3 regions of the Neptunicella sp. genome follow, and region 1 is predicted to be linked to each of the others. Evidence: predicted binding sites of a transcription regulator. Region 1 holds the regulator's gene; each other region holds the start of a gene.
The links. Region 1 encodes LexA, which represses DNA repair genes until DNA is damaged. Its sites were predicted from a motif close to TACTGTATNNNNATACAGTA; they were not measured.

Region 1 (11,122 bases):
GGCATAGGCAATATGTTTTTCGGCAGGCATTACCACAGCTTGCCACTTTCTGATCAGTGGTTGTGTTGAATCAGGCGTGGCTAAAATGACCATTGGTAAAAGGGTAATTGCGGATAAGTTCTGCATTACGGTGAGATCAAGCTGTTGAATTCTGACCGGCCAGTGAGTAGCGGATTTAACCGTTTCACTTATCATCGGATTAAGTGAGGGTAATGCCACAATGCCATTGACCTTTTGCAAGCCCTTTGGCAGTTGAAATTCAGGCAAACTGTCACGATTACCGTTTGCCGGCAACCACCCTAAGTTGACCGCTACGTTGCCACTATTGGTGTTTAGAATTCCCACTACATGGTATCCGGTACGGCCTTGTTCAACTCGATTATCAATTAAGAAATAGTGGGACAGGTCGAAATGTCCCGATGCGGTGACCGGATAGTCTCTAATATCACCACGTAAACTCAGTATGTCAGCCAAATTAATATCTTGCTGCTGTTTGCGCTGTTCGATTTGTTGCAAACGTAAGCGTTTTTGTTCTGCCCGATCCAGTTGCCAAAAGCCTAAACAAAGCAGGATGACAAAAGCGACTAAACTGATTAAGGTAGCAACAATGGGTAGCTTGATGTTGCCTTTGGCAATATTCATAAGGGGCTTATATGTTGATTAAAATCGTTGTTGGTGGATTATTATTACTAATGATATACAACCTGTTTCGTGCGATGTTAATCATGATCAAAGATGATCCTGATCAACCACCGATGAGTAAATTTATTGGTCGTCGTGTTCTTATCTCTGCGGCTATTATTGTCTTGCTGTTAATTGCCATTGCGACCGGACTTATCACTCCCAATCCACGTATGTTCTAGTTAAAAAAATACAATATAGAGACTCACCCCAGGGCTGAAATTATCAGCCCTGGGATACCAGTTAAAGAATATACACAAAGAAAAACAGCATTACCCAAACTACGTCAACAAAGTGCCAATACCAGCTGGCTGCCATAAAGGCGAATTGGTTCTTGGCATCAAAGTGGCCCTTTAGAATCCGGCAAAACATAATGATTAATAACAGCGTGCCTAGCGTTACATGTAAGCCGTGGAATCCGGTTAACATGAAAAAGGTATTACCATAAACACCGGACTGTAAAGTTAAGCCCATTTCTCGATAGGCGTGCACATACTCTTCTGCCTGTAAAAATAGAAAGCTAATACCCAGTAATATTGTGACCCCTAGCATGGTGATAAGCTTTTTTCTATTCCCCTGTTCCAGACCTGTATGGGCAAAATGACAAGTCACTGAAGAAACCAACAGGATAACGGTATTAATTAACGGTAATCCATACCAACCCATGGCTTCGGTTGTCGTGCCACCTGGGGTCGTTACAAGTGGCCAGATGGCCTCAAACCCAGGCCATAAAACTTCGTGTGTCATGGCGTTATTCGAAGCGCCACCTAACCACTGAGTGGAAATCACCCGGGCATAAAAAAGTGCACCAAAAAATGCCGCGAAAAACATCACCTCAGAGAAAATAAACCAGCTCATACCCTGACGATAAGAGCGACCTAACTGTCTGCTATGAATACCATTCATGGACTCATGAATTTGATCTTTGAACCACCCGATCAACATAAAAAACAGAATGGCTAAACCGGCGAGTAAAATCCAGCCACCATGGCCTTCTTTGCCTTTGGTTGCTTCAATAACAAAGTTACCGGCACCAACCGCCATTAAAAATAATGCAATTGCCCCCAAAATTGGCCATGGGCTTTGCGCAGGGACATAATATTTTTCGTATTGTTGTTCTGACATATTGTTCTCCATTACCCTTTTAATTCATTGCTACGGTTGGTTCAGTGACGTCATACAAGGTGTAGGACAAGGTAAAAAACGTAATATCATCCGGTAATTGCGGATCGATATAAAAACGTACCGGCATCATTGTTTCTTCACCGGCTTTCAATGTTTGCTGTTCGAAACAAAAACATTCGGTTTTATTTAAATACAGTGCCGCTAACCCCGGCGAAACGGAAGGAACCGCTTGACCGACTATATCCCGGTTAGCCGGGTTTTTAGCATAAAAGTCGACCTGATTAATTTCACCGGGATGGACTTTGATTTTTTGGGTTTGTGCCGAGAATTCCCACGGCATTCCGGTATTGGTGCGAGTAATAAATTCCACTGTTACCCAGCGGCTTTCATCAACAATTACACCATCATAACTGGCCGCGGTGTCATTGGTTTTGCCGTTAATACCTGTCACGTCACAAAACACGTCGTATAGCGGCACCAGTAAAAAGCCGAAACCAAACATGCCCACCACCACCAGCATAAGTTTGGTAACGGTTTTGCTATGTTTAGAAGGCTTATTAGGTGCCGTCATCGCTTATTTCACTTTCGGTGGTGTTTCAAAAGTATGATAAGGGGCAGGAGATGGAATTTCCCACTCTAGCCCTTCTGCACCTTCCCATACTTGATCTGATACAGGTTCGCCTTGTTTTTTACAGGCTTTAATCAGTAGGGTCAGGAAAATCAGTTGAGACAGGCCAAATGCAAAGCCACCAATACTGATCCATTTATTAAAATCGGCAAACTGCAGAGAATAGTCTGGAATACGTCTTGGCATTCCGGCCAGTCCAACAAAATGCATTGGGAAGAACAGTAAGTTAACTGAAATTAAAGAACACCAAAAATGCCATTTAGCCAGCTTGACGTCGTACATCCGGCCAGTCCATTTGGGTAGCCAGTAGTAGGCGGCTGCCATAATTGAAAAGATCGCACCGGTAACCAGCACATAATGGAAATGGGCAACTACAAAGTAGGTATCGTGATATTGGAAATCCACTGGCGTAAGCGCCAACATTAATCCTGAAAATCCACCGATGGTAAACAACACAATAAACGCCAGTGCGAATAACATGGGGACTTCAAAGGTTAACGATCCGCGCCACATGGTGGCAACCCAGTTAAATACTTTTACCCCGGTTGGGACCGAAATTAGCATCGTTGCAGTCATAAAGAATAGCTCCGCAAAAAGCGGCATACCGGTGGTAAACATATGGTGTGCCCATACGATGAAGGATAATAACGCGATAGACGCGGTTGCGTAGACCATTGAAGCATAACCAAACAAGGGTTTACGGGAAAACGTTGGGATTATTTGTGAGATGATGCCGAAGGCTGGCAAAATCATGATGTACACTTCAGGATGACCGAAGAACCAGAAAATATGCTGGAACATCACCGGATCACCGCCTCCAGCGGCATTAAAGAAGCTTGTACCAAAGAATTTATCAGTTAATACCATGGTGACCGCACCCGCTAACACCGGCATAACTGCAATTAACAGGAAGGCTGTTATTAACCAGGTCCACACAAACATTGGCATCTTCATATAGGTCATGCCGGGAGCACGCATATTAAATATGGTTACGATGACATTAATCGCTCCCATAATCGAAGAAGCCCCCATGATATGCACTGAAAATACAAACAAGGCGGTACTGTCATTACTATAAGTGGTTGAAAGCGGTGCATAGAATGTCCAACCAAAGTTAGGACCACCACCTTCCATAAACAGTGACGATAGCAGGATGATAAAGGCAAAAGGCAGGATCCAGAAACTCCAGTTATTCATCCGGGGTAACGCCATATCCGGCGCGCCAATCATTAATGGTACCATCCAGTTTGCCAGACCGGTAAAGGCTGGCATGACGGCACCAAACACCATAATCAGACCATGTACGGTCGTCATCTGATTAAAGAAATTTGGCTCAACAATCTGCAATCCGGGCTCGAATAATTCGGCTCTGATTACCATCGCCATGGCACCGCCAGTTAAAAACATAATAAAGGCGAACCATAAATATAATGTACCTATATCTTTATGATTAGTAGTATACAACCAGCGCTTAATGCCGCTGGGAGCATGATGTTCATGATGTTCGTCGTGTTGCAAATCGTCGGCTACGCTACTCATGATCTTTCTCCTATTGGCCTTTAATTACGGCATTAACATCTTTGGCTTGTACTGTGTCACCAGTGCTATTGCCCCAAGCATTACGTTCAAAGGTAATGACAGCGGCTAATTCTTTGAGACTAAGCTGTTTGCCAAATGCCTGCATCGCGGTACCACTAACACCATTTACGACCGTTTCTATGTGCTTGGACATGTTACCGGTGGCGATAGGACTGCCTTTTAAGGCAGGGAAAATACCCGGCAAGCCTTCACCATTACCTTGGTGGCAAGCAGCACAGGTAGATAGATACACTTTTTCACCTAACGTCATTAGTTCATCCATTTCCATATTCATTGCCAGTAATTTTTGCTCTTCTTCTTTGGCTTTGCGTTGGATAGCGGCTTGTTCATCAATCCAGGCTTGATATTCTGCTGGCTCTTTGGCAATTACGACGATGGGCATAAAACCATGATCTTTTCCACACAGTTCGGCACATTGGCCACGATATATGCCGGGCTCGTTAACTCGGGTCCATGCTTCGTTAATGAAGCCCGGATTGGCATCTTTTTTAATCGCAAATGCTGGCATCCACCAGGCGTGGATAACATCATCAGAGGTAATTAAAAAACGGACTTTTTTATTGGTTGGTACGACTAGAGGGCGATCGACTTCTAACAGGTAGTTATCACCTTTTTCCAACTTATTATGGATTTGATCTTGCTGGGTAGCTAAGACGGAATAGTACTCCACATCACTATCCATATATTTGTAGTGCCATTTCCACTGAGAGCCAGTAATAAGCACTGTGACGTCAGGATCGCTGGGATCTTCCATGGCAACGAGTGTTTTAGCGGCTGGGATGGCAATACCAATTAAGATAATAAATGGAATGATGGTCCAAACAATCTCCACTTTGGTACTTTCATGAAAGTTGGCGGGCTTAACCCCTCGAGATTTACGATGCATGACCATGGAATAAAACATGGCGCCGAAGACCACAACACCAATAACCACACAGATAATAAAAATGGTCATATGTAAATCGTAAACCTGCGCACTAATATCGGAAACCCCTTTGGTCAGGTTTAACCGCATATCATTAGCCAGCGCAGATGTAGACAATAAGGCAATTAAGGCCATCGCCCCTCTGAAAACACCTCTGTTCACGTGACATCTCCTCGTTAGGTAGAAATCATCGATCGACAAACCGCACACTAATTTGTCATATCGACATGATGAAACTTCACTTTTGTAAGTGATATTCCACTTTTTTGTTATGCATATGTAAATAAGAGTACAAGAATTACTCAATAAGGCGGTTGGCGTCCACCTTTTTATGCATAATTTACAACTAACTGATTGATTTTTGAACAAGTGTTAGTAATAACACAAAAAAGCTAACCTGTTGAGAGTTAAAACAAAGTTAGCTTGAAGAATTTTGGAAGGAATAAAAATTGAGCAGTGGGATTACATCCAGTCAGTATTGCGTATGACTCCTACGGCAATGCCTTCAATATCGAAAGGTTGTACGGAAAGGTCGACCTTGATTGGAGAAAACTCCTCATTCTCAGCATGTAATAAAACTTGACTACCTTTGCGCTCAAAACGTTTTACGGTGACATCTTCATCCACCCTGGCCACCACAACCTGACCATTACGAATATCTTTAGTGCGGTGTACCGCTAATAAATCACCGTCCATAATGCCAATGTCTTTCATACTCATACCGCTTACCCGTAATAAAAAGTCGGCACTCGGGTGAAACATAGCGGGATCGATTTTGTAATGGGTTTCAACATGTTCGTGAGCGAGAATAGGCTCTCCCGCTGCGACTCGTCCAACTAGAGGAAGCCCTTGTTCTTCAAGTAGTTCTTCTTCGCTATATTGAACTCTAATTCCTCGTGATGTTCCCGGTAGAATCTCAATCACGCCTTTTTTGGCGAGCGCTTTAAGATGCTCTTCTGCAGCATTAGCCGATTTAAAACCAAGTTGTCGAGCAATCTCGGCACGTGTGGGCGGCATGCCAGTTTCTGCCAGCGTGTCTTTAATCAGTTGCAAAATTTCTTGTTGTCTGGGAGTTAGTGGACGCATAAACAGCCTGTTTTTCTATACAGTTTCAAACAGTATATCCCGTTATATTTAAATCACAACTAAATTTGAGTATTACATTAATACCAATTTATGTGAGTCTGAAAAAGTGGCTTGTGTGCCGGTGTGATGACCTAGTCGGTTGTATAACGCATAACGTGGCGGTATAACTCGGTTTTACTCACCTTTTTATGGGCAGCAATCAACTTATCGATAGTGGCTAATGGAGTATCAATATTAGCAGCAAGCCAAGTTTGTTGTTTTAATTCGGGAATAATGTACTGCAAGGTGATTGAAGGTGGTGTATCAGCATGTTCATGAAACATCGCATTGACCGACTCGATATCATCAATCACTAAATCCACTTTACCTTTTTGTAATAGTTGCCATGATTCAGCGATGCTGGGAGTGATAATCAGATTAGTATCCGGTTTAAACCCCTGTTGTATCAGCCATTCAGTAGAAAAATCACCACGCTGCACTGCTGTCACATATTGCTTTGCATCATCTAAAGAGCCAATTTTAATCACTTGACTTGGTCTTGAAAGTGATACAAAACCCAATTGATAACTGGCGACGAATCCAATCCAGTGGAAATGGTGTTCGCGCTTTGGAGTACGAGCCATATTATAAATTAGTGTATTAGGCTGTGAGTCAGCAATATGATAGGCACGAGCCCAAGGATACACGTTAATATTGGCTTCGAAACCCGCATCGTCGAGGATTAGTCGAACTAATTCGGTGCTAATTCCGGCAACTTCTCCATCGATCAGTGTTTGATGGGGGGGCGATACTTCAGTAACAACAGATAGCGTCGGTAACGCGAAAACTGAATTCATCCAGCATAAAGACAACAACAGAATCGATTTTTTCAACATGTTTGCCAATGCTATTATGACGGTAAATAGAATAGTGCCATCATAGCGTATCCACTTATTTACACAATATAACGTTATAATGACTGTTGATTGTCGATTAATCTTCAGATTTTTCATGCCTTGCCATGCTATTCTATGGCGCAATTATTTAATGGAGTTTATTGGTTATGGCTTGGTTGCAACAGTTGTTTTCAGCAATCATTTCTATCCCGGCAAAGCTGCTTATTCGTACCAAAGTAGTTCCGGCAGATGTTCAGCAAGAATTAGGAATTGATCCACAAAAGCCGATTTTATATTTACTTAAAACCGAATCGGTTACCGATCGCCTGGCATTAAAAAATGCGGTTAAAAAGGTAGGCCTTGTCGATCCGGATGGGACGATTACGGTAGGACCACATACAATTTCTCGTTGTCTTTTTTTAGAACGACCTCAATCAGTATTTACTGATAAAGCAACGGCCAGTGATATTGCTCATACCTTCAAATTGTTATTTGAACAGCATCACTTAAATGCAGAACTTGATTTGCAAATAGTCCCAGTATCAACTTTTTGGGGTCGAGCACCCGGTAAAACCGACGCCAGTTGGCGGGCATTAATTGCTAATAAGGCATCACCAAATTGGTTACGTAAGATTTTTATAGTGCTGTTTTTGGGACGGGATAATTTGGTTTATTTTAGTAAAGCCGTATCGTCACAATACATGGCAAACGAGCATGGCTCTGATGAACAAATCGCACATAAATTGATTCGGGTGGCGCGTACGCATTTCCAGCGTCGTCGTCAGGCTGTTACCGGCCCAAGACAAATGGCTCGGGAACAAATAATTCAAGGTGTACTGGCATCAGAGTCAGTACAAGAAGCCATTGCTGATGAACAGCACAGTAAGAAGATTAGTCCAGAAAAAGCCAAAAAACGCGCCCAGGATTATGCCAATGAGATTGCCGGTGATTATCGTGAAGGGTTGATTCGGATAGCCGAAAAAATGCTGACCAAGTTATGGAATAAAGTTTATAACGGGTTGGAAATCAGACATGCAGAAAAAGTCCGCCAGTTGGCACAAAGTGGTCACGAAATTATTTATGTTCCCTGTCACCGTAGTCATATGGATTATCTGTTATTAACTTATGTCATTTATCATGAAGGACTAATGATCCCGCATATTGCGGCGGGGATAAATCTCAATTTCTGGCCAGCAGGACCTATTTTCAGACGGGCCGGTGCATTTTTTATTCGCCGCAGTTTTGCCGGTAATAAGCTATATACTGCAGTGTTTCGCGAATATCTGGAACAGCTATTTAATCGTGGTTATTCGGTAAAATATTATCCTGAAGGAGGGCGCAGTCGCACCGGGCGTTTATTACCGCCTAAAACCGGTATGCTAGCCATGACAGTACAAAGTATGTTTAAAGGACTGAAGCGACCTATTAGCTTGGTGCCGGTGTACATTGGTTATGAGCACGTTATGGAAGTGGCCAGTTACTTAAAGGAATTACGTGGCAAAGACAAAAAGAAAGAATCTTTTTGGCAAATTTTTTCAGCGATTCGCAAATTGAAAAATTATGGCACGGGGTACCTGAATTTTGGTGAGCCAATTAATTTGGGGCAGTTTATGGATAAATGTCAGCCAGACTGGCGTGATGAAGTTTTACAGAATCCAGATAAAAAACCGACTTGGCTGACACCGATGGTCAATAAATTGGCTACTGATGTGATGCAACGAATTAATCAGGCAACCGCGGTTAATGGCATGAATTTAATCTCATTGTGTCTATTGGCGGCGGATAAACATGCTTTGACCGAGTCTGAATTACACCAATGTCTTGGGGATTATCTACAACTACTGCAACAAGCTCCCTATAGCCAACTGGTTACCCTGCCTGAAAATTCCGCCCATTCATTGTTGGAACAAACACTCAGCTTGGATAAATTCACAGTCCAGGACGATAGCTTTGGACGGATTATTTCGTTGAACGAGCCCGCCGCGATAGCGATGACGTATTACCGAAACAATATTTTGCACTTATTCGTGATCCCCGGTTTGATTGCTGCGATGGTGATTGCTAATAACGGGATGCAGAAACAGCAGATTATCGACCGGGTAGCTTTATTGTTTCCCTTACTGAAAAAAGAGCTGTTCATGTATTTGGATGCATCGCAAGCTCAACAACTATGTGTCGATATGATTGAGTCCATGCGAGTAACGGGTCTTTTGCAGCAAGATGAAGAAACTATATTGCCAGCCGCTCGTTCCAGTTCGCAATATTTTTCATTAATGATGCTTAATCGTTGTATTCAAGAAACGTTGCAGCGTTATGCCATCGTATTAACGCTGGCCGAAACAGGAGACAAGCTCAGTCGTTCGGAATTAGAAAAGCAAAGTATCCGTTTTGCCGAAAGATTAGCAACATTGCATGGTATAACCGCCCCCGAGTTTTACGATAAGAATGTGATTAGCGCGTTAATTAACGCCATGCGAGAGATGAAATTACTGCACAATGACGAGGAAGGGATGCTCACGCATACTGAGCAAAGTCATTGGTTGTTGAATGAGCTAAGTGGCTGGTTAGTTGCGGATGTAGCCCAAAGTATCAAGCTTGGTTAGTTATCTTGGCTATTTAATAACTAATTGAATTTAATGTAAATAATCATTTTTTCATGCACTAGCATCGGCCAAATGTAGTTGACTACCTTTTTTACAAAGCGTATTAACATGGTTACGAAATTTTGTTTTCAGCCAGAGGTTGGGTTGTTAGTAACGAATTTAACAGGTGCAAAACTTAAGCTGTTTGGCAATGCCAAAGCGTGGAAGTGGCTCCTGTGCCTGATGTGTGGGTTATTTTGCGGCGCCGGAGTGGCTAGTGAGGAACCGGTGCAGCCTATTTTTACACTTAACTATCCGGTCAATAGTAGTAATCCCATTTATCGTCTTCAAGATCTTTACATTCAAGACGTTGTGCGTCTTGCGTTTCAGCAATCTGGAGTTGCGCTTGATTTTCACAACGTACCTATTCCTACCTTGCCGCAGAGTCGCAGTATTAGTCTGATCCAGCAGGGAGTCTATGACGTGCATTGGATGGCGACCAGTCAGGAGCGTGAGAAGCAATTATTACCTGTCCGAATTCCCCTGTTTAAGGGATTAATCGGTTGGCGATTGATGTTTGTACATCAGGACAATGTAAAACGGTTTGCAGCTCTTGAAACAAAACAGAATTTACAGAAATTGACTGCTGGGCAAGGAAGAGACTGGCCGGATACCAAGGTGCTGGAAAGCAATGGTTTCCGTGTATTTAAGGCGACTACTACGGCTGGGTTGCTGCAGATGGTAAGCCTGAAAAGAGTTGATTACTTTCCTCGCTCGGTGATCGAAATATGGCATGAGTACAATCTTAAGCAATATGACGCCATCGTGATTGACCCGACATTTGTGCTTCAATATCCAGCGGCGCAGTATTTGTTTGTACGTAAAGACAATCAAATATTGCATGACATTCTCGAAACGGGGTTGAATAAAGCCATTGCTAACGGCACGTTTGATCAACTTTTTTACCAGTATTTCGGGTCCATGTTAAAGGATGCCAATCTTAAACAGCGTAAGATTATTAGGTTGGATAATCCAATGATGTCCGCGCAAACTCCCCTCGGCAGGAAAGAGCTTTGGTACAGTATTGAGACTCAGTTACCTGATTAATATAAATACTGGACTGCTAAGCCTATCGCAATCACCATGCCCACATAGTGGTTGTTTAAAAAAGCGTTAAAGCAATTGTCTCGTTGGCGGTGACGAATGAGTTGATACTGGTAAACAAATAAACCGCAAGCGGCCAGTAAGCCTAGGTAGTATGGCCAGCTAAAACCTAGCCCAAGGCCGATCCTTAACAGTATCGCTACGGTTACAATCTGTAATACGCTAATAATTGCTACATCGTTACGCCCGAATAATATGGCGGTAGATTTTACTCCAATTTTCAAATCGTCATCTCTGTCTACCATGGCATATTGTGTATCGTAGGCCACGGTCCAAATCAGATTTGCCGCAAATAGCCACCACGCCACTGGAGAAAGTTCACCATTGGTAGCAGTAAATGCCATGGGGATCCCCCAGCTAAATGCCGCCCCCAGCACTACTTGAGGTAAGTGGGTGACCCGTTTGCTAAAAGGGTAACAAAACGCCAAAGTAACAGCTCCGAAAGACAGCCAAACGG
Region 2 (11,122 bases), on a different contig from region 1:
AGGATAGCCCATTCTCTCGTCAGACATGGCCAAAACTGACCACCGCGGCCCAGCCTATCAGTGTGATCGCACGTAAAGCCTCATCATCGCTAATCGCGCATATTATTGCCCAGCGAACGGGTAAAGGAATCACTGGCAAAATTGCCCATCAACACTTCCAGCCTCAATTGGTGGTAAGGGAATCCACCCAGCGCCTTGCGGACGGTTAACTTAGATAGGTAAAACCGCAGAGGCGCCCTAAGGCGCCAAAATGCTATTGATATGCTTGGCAAACGGTTCGGCTTGCATAAAACCGGTGATGCGCCCGCTGCTGATTTCATTCCCTTTGGTGTCAAAAAACAGAATGGTCGGTAAGCCCAATACGTTAAAATGCTCCTGAAAACCCAAATTGGTAGGCGTGTTATCGGTTAGGTCAATTTGCATCAGCACCGTATTCGCCAAGGCTTGTTTAACCACTGGTTTGGGAAAGGTATATTTTTCAAATTCCTTACAGGCCACACACCAGTCAGCATATAAATCCACCATCACCGATTTTCCTTCTGCATTGGCCGCCGCCAGCTTGGCTTGGAAATCCTGCAAATTTTTGACCCGCATAAAACTGACATCATGCTGAACAGCCGATGCCGTGTCGGCTGAGGTGGCTATTGTTGTAGGAAACAAACGTTGATAGCCGTATAGGGCGCTGGCAAACAATCCCAGAAATATCACTAACGTTCGTACGCCTTTCATTAACGTTTGTTGGCTGGATTGATTCATTACTTGCCAATAACTAAACAGGGCTAGACCTAATAATGACCAAGCCAAATCGGTCCAGATATTACTAACCATTCGCTCAACAAAAAGTATCGCTACCGATAGCATCATAAAGCCAAAAGTGACTTTCACCACATTCATCCAGCTACCCGCTTTGGGGAGTAATTTTCCACTGGTTAATGCGAATAATATCAATGGAATACCCATGCCTAGACTCAATACATACAGCGCGGTAAAGCCGAGCACGAGATCACCACTTTGCGCGACAAACAGCAAAATTCCCGTGAGTGGGGCAGTGGTACAGGGGGAAGCAACCAGACCGGAAATGGCACCCATGATAAATACACCGACTATGCTGCCAGCGGTTTGCTGATTACTGAGGTTATTCAGTTTTTCCTGCCATTTTGAAGGTAACTGTAATTCCCACGTACCGAACATGACTAATGCCAGTAAGACAAAAATGACAATGAGAACAATTAAAATGGCCGGATGTTGCAGAGCGGCTTGGAACTGTACGCCAGCGGAGGCCACAATAAGGCCTAATATGGAGTACGTTACGGCCATGCCTTGTACATAAATAAAACTTAAACTAAAGGCTTTCGCTGAACTGATCTGTTTACCTTGCCCCAGTACGATAGCTGATAAAATTGGATACATTGGAAACACACAAGGTGTAAAGGCCAACAATATTCCCAAACCTAAAAACAGTAATAATGTGTAAGCCAGATTATCGCCACGGGTGAGTTGTTCCGCTAAATCAAATTGCTGTGATTGATTCGCGGAGGTGGTTGATGTGTTGGTTGTGGTTACGTCACCCTTGCTGGGTGTCACCGCTTGTAAATACACTACTTTGGTTGTTGGTGGATAACACAGGCCAGCATCTGCACAACCTTGATAGCGTATTTTAACCACTCCATCCTGTACGGACTCAATGACTGGATAGTGAATATCCACTTGCTGATAAAATACTTCTGATTCGCCAAAAAATTCGTCTTCGTGCTTAATCCCGGCAGGAAATACAGGATCACCGAGTTGGGCGTCTTTCACTACGGTTTTAAACTGTTTTTTATACAGATAATAGCCATCGGCAATCTGCCAGCTCAGGGTAAGTTGATCGCCCTGTTGAGTAAAATCAAACTGGAATGCCTGATCGACTGGCAAAAACTGGGGCTCTTCACTGAACATATCCTGTAACGGATCACTTGTCTGAGCCAGACTAACGCAACAGGTAAAGAGTAAACTAGTAATAAACAGGCGTAACAAGGTCATATCGGAAATAGTCTCTTAATCTAATTATTTTAATGAATCACGGATCCAGTCCAGGTAAGCATTACTGCCGTTGGCCACATCCAGTATTAGCCATTCCGGGACATCATAAGGATGTAATCTGATGACTAACTTAAATAAGTCATCTATCAGTTGATGTCGGGTCTTGAAAACCAGCTGGATCTCATTGTCCTGTTGAGTTTCATTTTGCCATAAATAAACCGATTCAACCTTGTCAATTATATTCACACAAGCTGCTAATCGTTGATTAACAGCGGTATGGGCAATTTGTGTGGCAATGGTTTTATCTGGACATGTACATAGCGCAATACAAAACTCCGCCTTCATTGACCTGCTCCATAAGTGATTCATTTCACCGTTGTAGCATTTTTATAACCATTAACGCCATATTAGGGTTAAAAACAGGCGCTAGGGTAAATAGGCTGCCAATTGCTGTTTAACGTGCTGTAAGTCAGTTAACTCTTTGATACGTAACAGTTCCTTACCTTGTTTAATCACAATTAATTGTGGTATTTGGGTGATACCAAAAGAGAAAAACAGATCGCCCGAATCATCCAGCGAAATGGGATGCTGAATATGATACTTGTCGATGTAGTTGTTTAGATCCTTGGTTTCGGTCCAGATATTGTTGACCACGCCTCGCAAGTTTAACTTGGGGTACTCGGCAAATAATTGATTAATATTTTGCTGGCCAACAATACACGCTTGTGACATTGCGGGACGAGTTTTTTGCAGATACCAGTCACACCAGGTAGCGCTAAAAAATAATAGTGTTGGTTGTTCACTATCAAGCGAAATAGTGCTGTTATGGCCGTCTTTATCGGTCAGTAAGATAGGGGGTAACTGGCTAGCTGAACCGGCCGCCAGTAGTTGAATTTTTCGATCCAGCTTAGCATCAGCCTCGTGACCACTATGCACTACCCGACCTTGTTTATTAATCAATATATGATAAGGCGTACCGACAAAATTTAATGATTGAGCCAGCGAATGATCGCTATCCAGAGCGATAGGCATGGTTAAACCAAATTGTTTAACCACATGCTGTATATCGTTACGAGTTTCATTAATATCAATATCGACTGCAACGACCTGTATTTGATCGCCATATTGTTCCTGCACATGCTGAAAATGGGGCATCTGCTGCATACAAGGCTGACACCAACTGGCCCAAAACTTTAAGTACAGTGGTTTGCCATCTGCATAATCCGCCAGCGTTTGCGGACTGGCGTCCATTAACCTGATCTGAGCTTGTTGAATGTCAAATTCGCTGGCCTGTGCAGGTGTGAACAATACAACCAGCAAGAAAGAAAAGAATACATGTTTCATAATAAGCCTCACCGACCGTTATAAAAGGCCAGTATGGCACTAAATAACGGATTGTCAGATAGTCTAGTTAGTTGCTAAATAATAGTCTGCAGGTTAAATTGGTTTGGTAAAAGTGCCAATTATAGATAAATGTATGGAACCAATTTTAGAGTTGGAATTAAATCTAGCCGAACTCAAGCGTGGTGAGTTGCTGGATTCACTGCATCGACAATTATCGACTGCCATTATGGACGGACGTTTAAAAGCGGGTTTGCGTATGCCGGCAACTCGCAAATTAGCTCAGAGTTTAGCTGTTTCCCGTAATACCGTGATTGGTGTTTACGATATGCTGGTTAGTGAAGGCTATTTATACAGTCAACTTGGAGCCGGAACTTTTGTGGCGGATGTTTCCCTACCCGCAGTCAGCTCAACTCCGGTTCAGTCAATTGACCCTCGCATTAATGATTATTGGAACCACCCTGTCAGATTCGATGTCGAGTCAGGAGTACAATCTCAATGGGACTTCTCCGTCGGTAGTCCGGACTTGAGTGAATTTCCGTTTAGTGTTTGGCAACGGTACATTAATCGCCAAATTCGATTGCAGTCAAAAGGCCTGTTAGCGGCTCCTGATCCACAAGGTCAGGCTAATTTACGTCAGGCTATCGCTGGTTTTGTCTCCCATTCCCGAGCTGTTGCGTGCCATGTTGGGCAAGTACTGGTTACCACGGGGGCCCAGCAAGCCTTTGATCTAATTGCACGTATTTTGGTTAAAAGTGGTCATACTCGCATTGCCATGGAAGATCCCGGTTATCCAATGGCACGCATGGCTTTCTCGGCAGCCGGTGCACAGATAATCCATATTCCGGTGGATGATGAAGGGATCGTGGTGTCGGACATTCCCGCATCGGTTAATATTGTCTATGTCACACCTTCGCATCAGTTTCCAACCGGTGTCGCCATGTCTGCTGCGCGTCGAGCTCAATTACTGGCCTTAGCTGCGCAGCACAATATGGTGATTATCGAAGATGATTATGACAGTGAATTTCGTCTTACCGGCCCACCGATTGATGCTTTGCAAACTCATGATCGACATGCCAGCGTGTTTTATGTTGGAACTTTTTCCAAATGTATGTTGCCAGATATACGCTGTGGTTTTGTTGTCGCACCAGACTGGGCCATATCGGCATTAACCACCGCTAAACAGCAAACTGACTGGCACAATCCGGTGGTGACACAAGAAGCCTTGGCCCAATTTATCGTGCAGGGTGAGCTGTTGCGGCATATTCGCAAAATGCGGCGGGTTTATCGACAGCGTTACGAGGCCATTGTGACTAGTCTAAACGCATTGGCTGACCGCAAAGCCCGGCCATTGCCTATTTTGGCCGGCGTGCATGTGGCAGTGGCGGTAGAGAGTCAATGGTCCAGTAAGGAAATAGTGATACGCGCCAAACAGGTAGGGATCAAACTGCATAGTGCCAAGGAATTTAGTACAGGTAACTATAATCACAAACTGTTAGTGTTAGGCTTTGGTCATATTAGCCAGCGGGCGATTCCCGCGGGGATTGAGAAACTGATCAACATTTTGTAACGATTTGCGGGCTTGGTATTGGGTTATTTAGTGCCATAACGTTTAAATACACCTTTAAAGCAGGAAACCAATTTTGGGAAAATTGTTTATTTTATTCGCGATACTACCTATCGCAGAAATTGCCTTACTCGTGAATGTGGGTGAGCAAATAGGCGGTTGGAATACCGTGGCTATTGTCATTATTACCGCTGCCATTGGTTCATATCTGGTACGTCAGCAAGGTTTGGCAACGCTGTTTCAGGCTCAAACTAAAATGCAAAGTGGTCAGATGCCGGGTCAGGAAATGGCTGAAGGATTGTTGCTGGTCATTGCCGGTGTGATGTTGGTGACGCCCGGTTTCATTACTGACACCGTCGGTTTTTTGTTATGTCTGCCTGTCACCCGTCCATTTATTGCTCGGGCTATCATGCAACGTATGCAAGTACAAATGGTGAATAATATTAACCGTCAGCAACAATCGGGTTTTGGTGGGCAGTTTCATGCTGATTTTCAGTCGCCCCCACCGTCACAGCAGGATGGCGATATTATTGAAGGGGAATATGAAAACAAAGATGCCCCCGATCGCGATAAGCTAAACAAGCCAGATTGAATTTAAAAGAGAAATAGCGATGAAAGCCTGTGCCTGTCATATATTGGTTAAAACCAGACAAGAAGCGGAGAAAATTAAAAGCCTATTGGATAAAGGCGGTAATTTTCACGATTTAGCTAAAAAACATTCACTTTGTCCTTCCGGTAAAAAGGGTGGGGATTTAGGTGAATTTGGCCCAGGCAAGATGGTAAAAGCGTTCGATAATGTGGTGTTTAAAAAGCCCATATTACAAGTACATGGGCCAATTAAAACACAATTTGGTTTTCATCTGATTAAAACGTTGTATCGGAATTAACTTGATAAGCAAGTGTCAGCACCAGAGTATGAATGAGCAGGTTAAAACCAAGTTTGCCACTTATCCTGCGCATATTCGGCCACTGATGTTGAATCTTCGCGAGCTTATTCTCACTGTCGCTAATGAGCTTGAAATAGGCGAAATAGTTGAGACCTTAAAATGGGGTGAGCCAAGCTATATTGCTCAACATGGTAGCACCATCCGGATTGACTGGAAGGCAAAGCAACCGGATCAATACGCCCTTTATTTTAACTGCAATAGTTCATTGGTAGAGACATTTAAACAGCGTTATGGCGAGTTGTTTAATTATCAGGGGAACCGAGCCATTATTTTTAGGCTGGATGATCATATCCCCACCGCACCGTTACAGCATTGTATTCAATTATCGCTTCAATATCATAAGGTTAAGCATTTACCATTATTGGGTGTTTAACTTTGTTTTATATCAACCCATATTATGGGTTTTAGCTCTGTCCTTCAGGTATGACTAATACGGATGAATCAATGTAGATGAATATTCAGCGCTTTTCCCAATTGAGTAAGGTATCGGTTTATACCCTCAGATATTACGAGAAAATAGGCTTGTTAAAGCATATTCATCGAAATAGCAGTGGTCATCGCAGTTTTAGCCAGGCTGATCTTGACTGGATCGCATTTATTAAACGCCTTAAAGACACTGGCATGCCACTGCAAGATATTAAAACCTACGCCGATCTGCGTGAACAAGGCGATGCGACTCACTTTTCCAGACTTGAATTGCTGGAGCAACATACCAAAAACTTGCAAGCACGGATCGCCACCGATGTGGCACATTTGCAAAAACTGCAAGACAAAATTGACTATTACAAGCAACAAACCACCGATTAGCATGGGGTGTTGACTTAGAGTTTACTCGAGGTTGTAGAGTGATGTTTTTATATCCCACGACAACAGGAGTAACAATGAGTAATCAACGTTTTCAATCTGGTTTGAACAAATTACGCGAAATCGATGGTAAGGCAGGTGAGCAGGTTATTGAAAGTCTGGCCAGCATTGCCCCTGATTTGGCAAAATACACCATAGAGTTTCCGTTCGGGGATATTTATCAACGGCCGGGACTGGATTTGAAAAGTCGTGAGCTAGTCACTGTAGCGGCGCTGACGGCATTAGGTCATTGCCAACCTCAACTTAACGTGCACATCAATGGTGCTTTAAATGTCGGTTGTCAGCCATCAGAGATTATCGAAGTCATAATACAGATGGCGGTTTATGCCGGATTTCCAGCCGCTTTAAATGGAATGTTTGTTGCCAAACAGGTGTTTATTGAACGACAGATTATCCCCGCTTCAGATTAATTCGTGTTTATTGTTGCCGACGCTGCTCGGCACACGCTACTTCCCTGTAGATATAACCAGTATTATTGGTATACTGCCGCTATTATTTTTCCCTAAAAAAATTGGGTAGTGGGATGGATGTATCGGCTTTACTTGATCAACTAAACGAAAAGCAACGAGCGGCAGTGGGGGCGCCCGCCAGTGATATGCTGGTATTGGCCGGTGCCGGTAGTGGTAAAACCCGTGTGCTGGTACATCGTATTGCGTGGTTGATGGAAGTCGAAGGTATATCACCGTTTGGTATTTTGGCGGTCACCTTTACCAACAAAGCCGCCCGTGAAATGCGGGGTCGTATTGAAAGCTTGATGGGGACTCGTTTACAAGGACTGTGGATGGGGACTTTTCATGGGATTGCGCATCAATTATTACGCCGTCATCATCAAGAAGTGAATTTACCTGAGAGTTTTCAAATTCTCGATTCCGATGACCAATATCGCCTGATCAGGCGGGTATTAAAAGCCCTTAATCTGGATGAAAAGAATTGGGCACCCAAGCATGTACAATGGTATATCAACGGCAATAAAGACGAAGGATTACGCCCGCAAAATATTGAAACTCATGGTGATTATCAGCAAGCCAAAATGCGTGATATTTATCAAGCTTACCAGCAAACCTGTGATCGCTCCGGTTTGGTGGACTTTGCCGAATTGCTGCTACGTGCATACGAATTATGGGTCAATAACCCTCATGTATTACAGCATTATCAGCAACGCTTTCGCGCCATTTTGGTGGATGAGTTTCAGGATACCAATAACATTCAATATGCGTGGCTACGGCTGCTGGCCAGTGACAATCACAATATGATGATTGTCGGTGATGATGATCAATCTATTTATGGCTGGCGCGGTGCCAATGTAGAAAATATTCAGCATTTTTTACGGGATTTTAAAGGCGCCAGTACAGTTAGGCTGGAACAGAATTATCGTTCCACCGGTACGATTCTCAAGGCCGCTAATACCGTGATCGATAATAATCAGGGGCGCCTGGGCAAAGAGTTATGGACTGATGGAAATGACGGTGAGTTGATTTCATTGTATGCCGGTTTTAATGAGCTGGATGAAGCGCGCTTTATTGTCGCGCAAATAAAACAATGGAGTGATAAAGGCGGTGCGTTAAGTGACTGTGCCATTTTATATCGTAACAATGCCCAGTCACGAGTACTGGAAGAATCACTGATCCACGAAGCTCTGGCGTACCGAATTTATGGCGGCACCCGATTTTTCGAGCGGCAGGAAGTTAAAGATGCGCTAGGCTATTTACGCATGATCAGTCAGCCGCTGGATGATGCCGCATTTGAACGAGTGATCAACACGCCAACCCGGGGAATGGGAGAGAAAACCTTATTGCAAATTCGCCAACAGGCGCGCGACGCCGACCAAACCTTATGGCAAACCTCGATACAGTTATTACAGGAAAAACGGTTGTCCGGTCGGGCTGCCAATGCTTTACAAAGTTTTATTGATCTTGTACATAAAATGCAGGCTGATGTGGCGGAAATGAATTTGGAACAGATTGCGGACCATGCCATCAAGTATTCCGGTTTACGTGCCATGTACCAGGCTGAAAAAGGCGAAAAAGCCCAAAGCCGCATTGAAAACCTGGATCAGCTCGTCACCGCCTGTCAGCAGTTTGAAATGCCCGAAGAAGCGGAAAATATGACGCCACTAGCGGCATTTTTAGCACATGCCTCTTTGGAAGCCGGAGATAATCAAGCCGATAGCCACCAAGATGCGGTGCAAATGATGACGATTCATACCGCCAAAGGACTGGAATTTCCACAGGTCTTTTTGGCCGGTGTGGAAGAAGGGATGTTTCCCAGCCAGATGACCAATGATGAACCGGGCCGGATGGAAGAGGAGCGACGCCTTTGTTATGTGGGTATGACTCGCGCCATGCAAAAGCTGACAATTAGTTATGCCGAAAGCCGTCGTTTATACGGGCAAGATAAATACCATACCGTGTCTCGATTTGTGAAAGAAATCCCGTCCGAATGTATTGAAGAAGTCCGGTTGCGCACAACCGTTAGCAGACCCATGCAAAACCGTTTTCAACCTGCTACATCACACTCAGCTTTCGAATCGACCGGTTTTCAGTTAGGGCAGCGGGTATTGCACCCCAAGTTTGATGAAGGCACCATTTTAAGTTACGAAGGAAGTGGCGAGCATGCCCGGGTTCAGGTAAATTTTGATAGTGTCGGGAGTAAATGGTTAGTGGTTGCCTATGCGCGCTTAAGTTCAATTTAATCTGACTGCACTACACTTATTTAATTAATCTATTAAAATTAGATACTTATGCCCCAAAAAGTTCTGGTGATTGAAGATAGTTTGACGAGCACGAAAGTGTTGCAAAAAGTCATCCAAAAGGCTGGCTATAACGCGGTTTGTGCTAGTAGTTTGTTTCAGGCTAAACATCTTTTTGATCAAAGCATGCCGGAAGAATTTCTGTGTGCGATTGTTGATTTTCATTTGCCCGATGCCCCCAACGGGGAATCCATTGATTTCACCATCGAGGCTTACATTCCTACCATTGTCGTCACGGGTCGCGAAGATGAAGAAACGCGCAGTGTTATCATTGCCAAACGTATTGTGGATTATTTTACCAAGGGTAACAGTCAGTTTTATGAGTATCTGAGTCGTTTATTAACACGTTTGGAGCGCAATAAGCAGATTGGTATTTTGGTGGTTGAAGATTCCAGAGCTGAACGCAACGCCACTATTGCCTTATTGCAGCGGCATAACTTTGTTACCTATGCCGCCAGTAATGTTCAAGATGGTTTGGCGCAAATCAAGCAGCATAAACAAATCAAGTTGGTTATAACCGACGATGACTTGCCCGATATGAGCGGCATTAAAATGGCCGAAACCTTACGTCAGACTTATAGCAAAGAAGATTTAGCAATAATTGGCATATCTTACCAGGGGCGCCCAGGTCTCTCTGCCGGATTTATTAAAAGCGGTGCAAACGACTATCTTACCCGCCCTTACTGCCATGAAGAGTTTTTCTGTCGAGTAATTCAGAATGTAGAATATATCGAAAATATTGATGCCATTCAGCGCGCAGCCAATACCGATTATTTAACCGGTTTACCCAATCGACGTTATTTTTTTAGTAAGGTGAATAGCATCTTGCAATCTCCCCCTGTGGAGATGTCTTGCGCTTTACTGGATATTGATTATTTTAAAAAAATTAACGACAGTTATGGCCATGATGCGGGAGATGAAGTGCTTAAGGCCTTGGCACAAACCCTTTTGAAGCACTGTCAGCAATATCAGATTGCTCGGTTGGGCGGTGAAGAATTTTGCATTTTTATGCCTGATCTGGCACTTGTCGAGGCGAGTTTGTTTATTGAAAAATTGCGCCAAAAGGTTGAACAACTGAGCATTCCTTTCGCTAATAAGTTGCTACAATGCACTATAAGTATTGGCTTAACCGATCAGTATACGGGTAGTATTGATGATATGTTATTGCGTGCCGATAAACTGTTATATCAAGCTAAAGCTCAAGGACGAAACCAGTTAGTTACTGATTAAACCATTAAAAGGCAGGAATGTTCAGTATGCAGCCACCGGAAATACCCGAAGATGAAGAGGCAAGATTACACAGTTTAAATGAACTGAATGTACTGGATACGCCTCCCGAAGAACGTTTTGATCGCCTGACTCGCTTGGCTAAACGCATGTTTGATGTGCCCATTGCACTGGTTAGTCTGGTGGATAGAGATCGACAATGGTTTAAGTCTTGCGTGGGGTTGGATGTGAATCAAACAGCGCGGGATATTTCCTTTTGTGGTCATGCCATTTTAGGCCACGGTGTATTTGTGATTAACGATGCATCACAAGACGGGCGATTTGCCGACAATCCTCTGGTTACAGGCCCTCCCTACATTCGTTTCTATGCAGGCTGTCCACTCAAACATAGTGATGGTAGTAAAT
Region 3 (11,122 bases), on a different contig from region 1:
AATTGTGATTCGATTTCGATTGAATCAACTATCGATTTAAATGTATTCAACCATCTAAAGAGCCTCTCAATCAATAACGCACAGCTTATCGATATACAATCACTTAGCACGTTGACTCAACTGGAGTCATTAAATCTGGCAGACAATAAAATCGAAGATATAGCCGCTATATCAAAGCTCACAGCATTAAAATCGTTAGATTTATCTAGAAACAATATAGCTACTCAGAGCCCTAGCACTGGTGAAAGTGTCTCATCAATTCTAAATAACCTACAACTGCTAGAGTCTCTTAACCTCAGTGAGCTAAAGTTGGATAGTTATTATTACTATTACACCAATATTGACTTCGACCAACTACAAATACCCAATCTTATTAAACTTGATGTCAGTAAAAATAATTTGTTAAACAGTAAAGAACTGGCTAGTTTCACTAAGTTATCCGAGCTAAATGTAGCGTCAGCTGGTTCTAATTTCAATTCACTCAGCTTCTTAACATCTTTACCCCAGCTTACCTCTTTAAATATTAGCAGTAACAATAATATCAGTGACTTAAGTGCTGTTAGTTTATTATCCAATTTAACTTCGCTCGATATTAGTCATATAAACACCAATGATTTAACTGCACTAAACGATTTAGTTAATTTGCAAACACTCAACATTCAAGAAATTGCGAGTGGCTATGAACTCGATTTCAGTGAAATAAGTAGTTTAGTTAATCTCGTTAATCTGGATATTAGCCATAACCGAAATATTACCAACTTATCAACCATCGCTGACTTTACTAAGTTACAGCACTTAAATGCTGCAAATATAAATACTGCAACAATTGCATTTATTACACCATTGGTAGAATTAGAAACATTAGATATCAGCCATAATAATCGCTTAGGAGATATCAATCCTCTCAGCAATTTAGCTAAATTAACGGAACTTGATTTATCGTTTAATACTACCTTGGATGACCTATCACCGTTAAAAACATTAGTTAGTTTAACAACATTAAATATTAGTGAGATATATAGCGGTATCATTGATCTACTACCACTAGCAGAATTAACCAATCTAGTCTATTTGGACGCAAGTTTTAACTCGTTAGATAATATTTCCGCCCTAGAAAATTTAGTAAGTTTACAAAACCTTGATTTAGAAGGTTGTAGAAATGAATGTATGCTGGACTTTGAAAGCTTAACAAAAGTCCAAGATCTCAACTTAAGTTATAGCTACTTAACAACAATTGAAGAACTAGCTTCAGCAAAATCATTAATTAATCTAGATTTATCTGGAAACTATAATCTCACTGATATCTCGTATCTATCAGCATTAACTAATCTAGATACACTTAGTTTACAAGGTTTACAGCAAGTAGAAGATATTAATGCCCTGACGACACTGGCAGAACTTAAAAGCCTGGATCTGTCAAACATGTACAACTTAACTGATATTAGTCCTCTGAAACAAATAACATCATTAGAAGTCTTATCCTTAAATAATACCAATAAGATTTCAAACATTGATGCCTTATTTAATTTAACCGCATTAAAAAGTTTAGATCTAGGTTCGTTAACACTAGTATTATGTGATGACTTAGATAGTTTGGAACAGACATTAGATGAGACCGAAATAAAACGTTACTACAATTGTGTAGAACAACCTGTAGATAAAACATTATTTGTAGATAGTAATTTACTAAATTGTATTAATAATACCTCTACCGATATCGCCGACATTAGCTATTTCAGCTGTAATTATAATCAAGTTGAAAATTTAGATGGGATACAACAACTCGTTAATATAACCAGTTTGAATCTTTATAGTAACAATATTAGTGATGTTTCATCATTAGCATTTTTAAAAAATATGGATGATCTAAATTTGCAGAACAATAACATCTCAAATATATCGTCCTTATCAGATTTAACGAATTTACGTTATTTGGAACTAAGTTCTAATTCAATTAGCGATATATCAGTATTAACCGGACTGACTAACCTTTACAGCTTGTACCTCAGGAATAATCAGATAAGTAATTTGTCACCTCTAATGGGACTGACTTCCTTGCGTTATTTATATCTATCAGGGAATGAAGATATTGATTGTGATCAGTTGGATACATTAGAAACAACGTTGAGTAATTTATATACCTTGCAAAAGCCCGCACATTGTAACAATTAGTTCCATTCTGAAAAGGCGTATCAATGATACGTCTTTTCAGTTGTTTAGTAAGAGTAGAACCGATCCTAAGAATTAAACTTTAAAGAAATTGATGTATAGTTAAATGTTCAAAATATACAAAAAATCACTGTAAAAACTTAAAAACAAAAAAGAGCATAATCAATTTTAATTTTTAAAATATCTTGCCGATAATGCCACTACCGGCACGCCGGTGGGTGCGTCGTGTTGCCAATCGCCACTTTCCACACCGCTGCCGGCGATATCAATATGCGTATAAGCAAGTGGATTCTGGCTATTAATGCAATGCTGATCCAGCCCTGAGGCTACCGTTAAAAATGCCATCGGGAATTGATGACCACGACTCGTCGCTGAAGATGGGGCATTGTTACTGGATAACACATCATCGGCTAAGGTACGAGGTCTTATAAAGTGAAAGTCCTCGCGACGTGAGCGGGATATTTCACTGGGATCGCCCCATATATCGCCCGTAGCGGCCAATCGGGTGGAACAACCATGGGCGCGGGCGACACCGTTATCAACCAGTGCAGTATATGGCCCCATTGCCAGAGCCGCATGCCCGGTTAATGTTGCCACGGTAAACATTTCGACCTGTTTCTCGTTCAACGCTTGCTCGCGCAGATGTGATAACAAATCAGCCATCACCAGTCGCCCTTCTGCATCGGTGTTACCAATTCTAACTCTGACTCCGGCATGACTTTGAATAATTTCATCAGCAACAAAAGCATTTGAGCCGATACTATTTCTGACAGCACCAAGCTCAGCAATAATTTTCAATCCTTTAGGTTTGATTAACGATGCTGTTTTAATAAAACCAGCGACTGCGGCAGCCCCTCCTTTATCACGACTCATGCCGGCCATATGGCCACCGGTTTTTAAATCTGTTCCCCCAGTATCATAAGTCACACCTTTACCGGCGAACATTAATGTTTTCTCGATTGGTCCTTCAGCACAATACTCTAGTCGTATCACCCGTGGATGATGATGTTTGACACCAATAGAAGCACGGGCGACCGCTGACAACAATGGATAGTCTTCAACCAGATTGTCATTGTCTCCCAAAACGTCCACTTTAACTGAGCTATCGGCAAACGCTTCTACACAATAGTCCGCAAATTTGGGAGGGGCCATTCTTTCCGGTTCAGTACCACATAGATCACGCGCTAAACGCCGTCCCGATTCTGTTGCGCTAAGCCATTCAAGATCCAATGATTTTACAGAAAACAAACCAATGCTCTCCACCGGCTCAACCTTGTTTTCACCAATACTCTCGCGTGCCTCAAGTGGCTGCCAAAGCGCTTGACACATGGCCAAATAAGTCACTTCTAACGCATGTTCATATAATGGATTATGTTGCAGTTTATCCACTACGAGCAGAGGCTTGAGCATGCCTGCATCACGTGCAATAACGATGGCTTTTTTACCCGCATCGGCAAAACGACGTACGTCGTCATAATCACGTAATAAATTGCCGCTAGGCGCGTAAATTAATCGCTGTCCGGCAATATCAGGATCCGTAATAAGCACAGGCTCAACACCAGCACGGGCATCGAGTTTTTTATGTGCTTCAATAATTTGAGCTAGTTTGGGATGACGATAATTTGAAGATTCAGGGGCAATAACAATAATGCCATCCCAGTCACTGTGTTGTTCAATTGCCTGATCCAGATTTTTTACCCATAACGGAGTTGGAAATGCCATTATTTATCCCGAAATTGACTGATTGGTGATATTCGATTGTGGCAGAAAATAACTATAGCTCGCAAATAGATGGGTTAATTTATCCGGCCAAAGGTAACTCTAACTGTAAAGTTTCTGCGTCATTGGGCAATGCAACGTGCAATCCTACCAACCGAATACTTCGTTCAGCTCGGCGACTCAGTGCCTCGGATAACAATGACTGGAAAAAGGCTTTATCCAGATGACTATAACGCAGCTCAACCGTGGTTTGTTGAAAATCGCTAAACTTGAGTTTAATACCCTGTGTGTGAATGGCCAGATTATGGCTTACTGCTTTAAGGCGCTTTTCCAATTTGGGGTACAGCTGTTCAATCAATGCCCAACATTGTTGTTCGGTATGAATATCTTCGGCCAACGTAGTTTCGACTCCCACCGACTTGCGTTTCCGATTAGTCGTCACTTGCCGATCATCAATACCTTTACTGCGCTGCCATAGCACGGGTCCGAGCTTGCCAAATGCTTTGAGCAGTTTATCAAAAGGATACCGACGCACATCTTCACAATGAAATAATCCCATCCTGTTCAGCTTTTCCAGCGTCACCTTACCTACTCCAGGAATTTTGCCCAACGGCAGCTGACGAACAAAATCATCCAATTTATCCGGGCTAACAATACAAATACCGTTGGGTTTGTTTTCATCGCTGGCAATTTTTGCCACAAACTTACAGGGCGCGACTCCTGCGGATGCAGTCAAGCCGGTTTCGTTAACAATAGCGCGGCGAATATCCTCTGCTATTAAGGTTGCGCTGCCTCCAAACAAGTTACATTCGCTGACATCCAGATAGGCTTCGTCCAGTGATAAGGGCTCAATAACGTCGGTATAACGTTGAAATATTTCACGGATTTGTTTGGATATTTGCACATATAAGTCCATTCGGCCTGGAATCAATACCAGATCAGGGCATAACTTTAGCGCATGCGCAGTTGCCATGGCTGAACGCACACCAAATTGTCGAGCCTGGTAATTGCAGGTGGAAATAACTCCACGTCTGTCACTAGCCCCACCAATCGCTAATGGCACATTACGATAATCAGGATTATCTCGCATTTCCACCGCAGCATAATAGCAATCCATATCAATATGGATAATTTTGCGCATACCGCCTCGCAAATGACTGTACATTAATACAGTTATTTTGCGTTTATTCATCATAATGTCAAGTGTAAAAAAGACATATACAGATACCAATAAAAAAGCCTGCTTCCGGCAGGCTTTTTAAACCGTTACTCTGGTAGAGTGATAACCGTATAAGTCTGGACAGCAGTATCAGTTGCTCCCCCACCCCCTTGACCATCATTGGTCCAATACGTAAATGAATAGCTGATGACGTCACCGGGGCTAAGATCATTCAGCTCCCAGATATTCTGACCACCTACATTATTCATTCCTACATTTAATGGACCACCATCATTAATTTCATAATGAACAATTGCCCAATCGTTATTATTGGCGTAAAAATACAATGTGCTGTTACTGGTTTGCACAAATCCAGTCAAGCTGTTGGTTGGCACTGCACAACCAGTTGCATCCACGGCTGTCCCTGCTGGTGTATTAGGACACTGGTCTACACTATCTTCAACACCATCGTTATCCGCATCAGTAATGATGGTTTCACAACCAGTTGCATCGACACTGACACCCGCAGATGTATTTGGACACAGATCATCAACATCGGTATCAGCTGGAATAATTTCACAACCATTTGCGTCTACATCAGCTCCCGGAATGGTCGCGGGACATAAATCATTATCATCAACAACTCCGTCGCTATCACTGTCTAATGAACTGCCATCATTTGAGCGAAATACGACATTATCAAGATGATAAACCGCGCCCATGGCCTGTCCCCAAGCTGGGAAAATCATTACAATTTTAACCTGTGATAAATCCAGACCCGCTGCCGCTAAATCAGATAATTGATAGGTAAAGTGTTGCCAGTGTCCTAGTTGTGCATCTTGTCCTTGCAGGCTTTGATTTAATTCAAATTGCGCAAAACTACTATTGAGCGCTTCAACCTTCAGTAGTATTGGTGCGGTCAGGTCATCAGGTTGTTGCACCAGTTTTAAATCAAATTCCAAAGTGCCATTGGTCAGTTGAGTTAAATCCACCACCGAGCTGGAAAATAGACCAGATACGGTGCCAGAAGGACCAAAGAAATCAACTTTAATCGCTTCCCCATGATTTTCATCAGGGTCATTTATTTGCGTAACACTGGCATTGGCACAGCAATCCCAAAGGCTCCAACCCTGCGCCAGCGATTCATCAAACACGACCAACTCATCAGTGGGTACCGGCGGTGGCTGTACTACCTCACCGCCTTTTGTGAGTTGCACATTGTCTACCTGCATGATCACGCCTTGTTGATTGCCCCACGCAGGGAAGACCACTAATGGCGTATCGACCTGAAACACATTCAAACTTGAACCCGGATTATTAACCAAATCCACCACAGGGATTTTATAATGTGTCCACACACCAATGTCCGGTGCAGCGATAGGATAGTCACCTGAACCACAAGGGCTACCGCAATCCATCTTGGCCATAAAGGTACGATCGGCGCGCGGATCTGCCACAACGTTAAGATCAAATTCAATATAACTGAATGCACTTAAATCTAATTTAAGTGGGGTTAAATCCCGTTGCAGCATCGTCTGGAAATACACCACTGATTCATTGGTGTTAAACGTAACTTGCTTAACCTGACCATGATTTCCATCACCTGCCGCCACTTGTTCAATCTCCACACTGCCATTGGCAACATATTTATTGATACCAAAGGGGACGTGATCCTCATCGTCAAAAATCGTCGCCGTATCAGCATGACTCAAATCAAATTCATAGCGCACATTGTCAATACTGAAGTTCATCGCACCTGTAGGTTCCACTACAAACGGATTGGCTACTGATGCCAAGTTAACAAAATTTCCGGGTGCATAACGATTACCTGCAGCCACAATGTCTGCAATAGGGATCCTAACTTGAGCCCATTCACCTGTACTTGGCAATGGCACGCTATAATCACTTACAGCAGGCCAGCCACTATCCAGTTTAACCAGTAGTTCAGTACCTAAATCGGCACTATTTACTTTAAGATCAAATGTTAATACACCAAATTCCTGCCAGCGCGCTACATCAACTTTGGGTGGGTAGGAAAAAAAGACATTACCGTTAGCCGTGGTTTTATCAATATTGACCACGTTACCATGGCCGTCTTGTGCTTGTTCATTGATAGTAATACTGCCATCCGGATTATAACTTTCGAACGTTAATCCATCAGCCAGTTGATCAATATACAAATTAAATACTGATTCCTGACCAAAGCCGGTTTCAGGGTTAACAATTTCCGGAGGCTGATTACCTTCCACCACCGTGGCGTTGTCGTCAATTGTGGCGCAACCAGTTCCTTCATTGGGATTAACCGAGCATTCATAGACTCGCACATAGTCCACTTGCATGGTTTGCGGGAATACCGATTCATCAATTCCTTTCTGATTAACGTTACCGGCCCAAGCACCGCCTACAGCCAAATTAAGTAACATGTGAAAACGCTGATTAAATGGCGCATCTTCATCACCATTAACGGTCAAACCTTCTTCATTTTTATATTGGCTGTACCAGCCACTGTCACGTTGGGTGGCAAAATGGACTCCATCTACATACCAGCGTATTTCCCCCTTTTCCCATTCCAGTGCATATTCATGGAATCCATCGGCAGGATTAACGGCTTCGGGTAACTTATAAGGAGCTCCCGAAGACACATTACCAGGCCAGACACCACCATAATGCAAGGTTCCATAAGTGCGACGTTCGGGAGTATTTGCAGGCACACCGGCTTCATCAGAACTAACTTTTAAATTGACTGCTTCCATAATATCAATTTCACCAGAAGCTGCCCACGCACCATAAACATAATCGGTAGGTAACATCCAGATCGCTGGCCACGTTCCCTGTCCAGATGGCAATTTAGCCCTAATTTCAAAGCGTCCATAGGTCCAGTCGCCTTTGTTTTTACTGCGCAAACGGGCGGAGGTGTAGGGTAACGTGGCAGTATTGCTCATATCCCCTTCCACTTCGGCTGGCCCGGTAAAATTTTCGCGCTGGGCTTTAATAGTTAAAACACCATTATCGACCCAAGAGTTAACCGGACGATCGGTATAACATTGTTGCTCACCATTACCACCGCCCCAGCAGTTAACTTCAAATCCCCATTTGGATGTGTCGATTTCGCTACCATCAAATTCGTCATTCCATACCATCGTCCAGTTGGAGGTGTCCGCGTTGCTTTGAACGCGAGTATCAAAACTTAAACGAACACGTTGCTTCTCAAAGCGAACACCAATAGAGACCTTCTCACCGGAAGCCAGCTCCTGATTTGGAATATCCATATAAGGAATGCCTGATGATGTTTCCCCGTCAAAATAAGCAACAGGCAACGTGGTATTTTCAATTAGTACTCTAAAGGGACCGTTCAGCGTACTAGACCCCGCATTCGTAATAGATAGATAAACCAGATACGTTCCTTTGACTGTGTCAAAGGTCATACGGGATTGAGTGACTGTTATATCTTCTGCCGCATCTTGCCAATCTGCTAACGCAATGTTGGATGTTACGAGTAAGGCGCAACATAGCACCTTGAGAACGTTAATAATTTTCATATTATTTCCTCTCAATACGCTATGAATTATAAATACGGTGAGAAATTAGTTTGCGACGCCCTAACAAACCAACCAAACCTAACGCCAGTAGTGCAGAACTCCCCGGCTCAGGGACCTGTGAAGACACTTCGCTAAGCGCAACATGACTAATTGACAGAGTTGAACCAAATTGATCAAACGTATCAAGCATTAGAAATTCCAACGACCAACCGCTCTGGTTTGCGAAAGAGTTATCAAGTTCCAGCTCTAAATGCTGACTGGCAAATCCGTCAATATCCATATCAAATAAAAACTCTCCAGCTTTACCAAGCTGATTAAATTTATTCCCACTATCGTCCACCAAAGCAATAGTTAATATATCTGCCCAAAAGTCTGTATCCTGGCTGGTTAAGATGCTATCTACGCTAAAATCCATAGTTAACAATAGAGAATTGCCTGCCGTAGCCGTTAAATCCAGTTCCTGAGATAGCCCATTAACATAAGCAAATGAAGTGTCCCAATCCCCCACACTAAGGTTGGCGCTACAATTAGGTGCAGCGCCACTAGTCGAAAAGTCAGAACCATTTACATCCCCGTCTTCTGTATATTTAGTCCAACCGCTTAAACTACAGGAACCGCCATCGGCAAAATTCCCATTAGTAATGGCTGCAGCCATCACATTACTGCTGGCTAGCAGCAGCGCTGACATCAATATTAATTTTCTACTCATGTTGTTCTCTCCTACCTAACATCTATTTGGTTTTTTATTATTGATGTAAGCGCTTTCATTTAACAACCTGAAAGCGCTTACATTTATTTAACATTTAGAGAGTATGAGATGGATGAATATTAATCAATATTTTAAATGGTTAGAAAAAACCCAATATGAAAGTGGGAAAATAAAAAGCACAGCTCGTAAAAATTTCGTAAACACCTGTTTATATTAGTTTTTTAAGATACAAGCCGGAGCATAAAATGATTAGATAGATACAAAAACAATTAACTTATACTAATTTAGAATAAACATTGTATTAACAATATCATCAATCAACCGTTTAAACCGGCCAACCGAAAAAATAATATCGATTGACCGGAGTGTTGTTTATAACTTTACAAACCACTTTTTCTTATACAGATAAAGCGCAACAATATAAAACAGGCTGACAACCAAACAGGCAAACAGCAATGACGCGGCCTTTGCTGGCATCCACTGATTTAGTATTTCAAAGCCATATTGATACCCACTAATAGCTTGCCCTTGATAATTCACGGTCACCAAAGTAGCTAAGCAAATAGCAAACAATTCGGAACCAACATAGCCTACCAACGGATTGCTACCATAGATACGGAACTGCTCCATTCCCGCTCGTATGCCAACAACTTCCCATGCCCAAATAATCAACGCCAGAACAGACATTGCCACACCGGTGGTTAGAAATACAAAAGAACCTGTCCACAGACTTTTATTAATCGGATGCCAATGATGCCAAACCAATGCCAGCAAAATTAATGGGATTCCAGCCGCCAATAACTTTTTAATTTGTTCGACTGGCGCAGGTGTTTTTGCCAACCATAAACAAGTTAAATAACCACTAATTAACGTTACTATAGCGGGTAAATCGCTGAGCAAGCCTTCAGGATCGAAGGCGATACCTTTGCCTTGCCACAAGTGATTGGCTCCCAATATCGCTAAATCGATTTGCCTGACCAAATTAGTTTCCAAGCCATAAGGCTGACTACTGCCTATCGTTAGTAACAACCAATAACCAAGTAAAATGGCGACACAAACCCCGATAAGCTGCCGCGTTGACAAGAGCAAAATGAGTACAGCTCCAAACAAATAACAAACGGCAATACGTTGTAATACGCCCAAAATGCGCCAGTTCTCCGCATTTTCATTAAACGGAAAGATATTGAGTAGAAAACCAATTAGAAACATCAAAGAGGCACGCTTAACCAGTTTCCCCCATGGAATATTGCCGCTAGTACGAGCCGATGCCAACGCGTAATACATGGCGGCTCCGACGATAAAGACAAAAAATGGAAACACCATATCGGTAGGAGTCGCACCACTCCAGTCAGCATGCAGGAAAGGCCAATAAACATGCCCCCATGAGCCGGGGGTGTTAACCAAAATCATTAAGGCAATGGTAAGTCCCCTTAATACATCAATTGCAGCAACCCGTTGTTTTTTTATTGTTTGTTGCATTTCTCACTCCAATTATTGACATGAAAACTCAAATGACAACGCTGTCATTTGAGGGTTAGATTAACAAGTGATTGTAATAAATTCTATTCCTGGCTGATTTTTAGTTGGCTTCAAACTGGTTAATCTCATTTTGGATAACCTGTAATAGACTGTTTGGCGCTACCGCATCATGGGATAATTCCCAAATCATCACTCCACTCCCCTGTTTTAGCGCTAGTTGGGTTTTCGCTTGAATGGTTTTAATCCCGTTATAGGTAATATAATCGCAGCCATCGCAGGCTTGACCAATGACGTCCTGATTAAGGGCATCAACACCAAATTCACTGAGTATGTCCTTAATTGCATAAT

Region 2: a site for LexA is predicted at 7,194-7,213, ahead of uvrD (DNA helicase II). Genes of this name have one in related genera too.
Region 3: a site for LexA is predicted at 5,044-5,063, ahead of dinB (DNA polymerase IV). Genes of this name have one in related genera too.

The regions. Positions count from the first base shown of each region.
Region 1 covers NZ_JBLWWF010000025.1:22,562-33,683, reverse strand. Annotated here, with positions in the region: gene ACTD55_RS17045 (SURF1 family protein) at 1-642, opposite strand, end outside; gene ACTD55_RS17040 (DUF2909 domain-containing protein) at 654-863, shown strand; gene ACTD55_RS17035 (cytochrome c oxidase subunit 3) at 925-1,806, opposite strand; gene ACTD55_RS17030 (cytochrome c oxidase assembly protein) at 1,826-2,377, opposite strand; gene ctaD (cytochrome c oxidase subunit I) at 2,381-3,973, opposite strand; gene coxB (cytochrome c oxidase subunit II) at 3,984-5,093, opposite strand; gene lexA (transcriptional repressor LexA) at 5,421-6,044, opposite strand; gene ACTD55_RS17010 (substrate-binding periplasmic protein) at 6,176-6,919, opposite strand; gene plsB (glycerol-3-phosphate 1-O-acyltransferase PlsB) at 7,087-9,522, shown strand; gene ACTD55_RS17000 (substrate-binding periplasmic protein) at 9,772-10,608, shown strand; gene ubiA (4-hydroxybenzoate octaprenyltransferase) at 10,605-11,122, opposite strand, start outside.
Region 2 covers NZ_JBLWWF010000022.1:1,380-12,501, reverse strand. Annotated here, with positions in the region: gene ACTD55_RS16010 (LacI family DNA-binding transcriptional regulator) at 1-209, shown strand, start outside; gene ACTD55_RS16005 (protein-disulfide reductase DsbD) at 238-2,022, opposite strand; gene cutA (divalent-cation tolerance protein CutA) at 2,047-2,367, opposite strand; gene ACTD55_RS15995 (TlpA family protein disulfide reductase) at 2,449-3,366, opposite strand; gene ACTD55_RS15990 (PLP-dependent aminotransferase family protein) at 3,500-4,933, shown strand; gene ACTD55_RS15985 (FxsA family protein) at 5,007-5,522, shown strand; gene ACTD55_RS15980 (peptidylprolyl isomerase) at 5,542-5,817, shown strand; gene ACTD55_RS15975 (DUF1801 domain-containing protein) at 5,846-6,250, shown strand; gene ACTD55_RS15970 (MerR family transcriptional regulator) at 6,328-6,684, shown strand; gene ACTD55_RS15965 (carboxymuconolactone decarboxylase family protein) at 6,759-7,151, shown strand; gene uvrD (DNA helicase II) at 7,265-9,433, shown strand; gene ACTD55_RS15955 (GGDEF domain-containing response regulator) at 9,482-10,720, shown strand; gene ACTD55_RS15950 (sensor domain-containing diguanylate cyclase) at 10,747-11,122, shown strand, end outside.
Region 3 covers NZ_JBLWWF010000003.1:213,015-224,136, reverse strand. Annotated here, with positions in the region: gene ACTD55_RS03680 (leucine-rich repeat domain-containing protein) at 1-2,172, shown strand, start outside; gene ACTD55_RS03675 (M17 family metallopeptidase) at 2,338-3,891, opposite strand; gene dinB (DNA polymerase IV) at 3,971-5,029, opposite strand; gene ACTD55_RS03665 (family 16 glycosylhydrolase) at 5,155-8,586, opposite strand; gene ACTD55_RS03660 (PEP-CTERM sorting domain-containing protein) at 8,606-9,295, opposite strand; gene ACTD55_RS03655 (acyltransferase family protein) at 9,668-10,774, opposite strand; gene ACTD55_RS03650 (glycosyl hydrolase family 18 protein) at 10,875-11,122, opposite strand, start outside.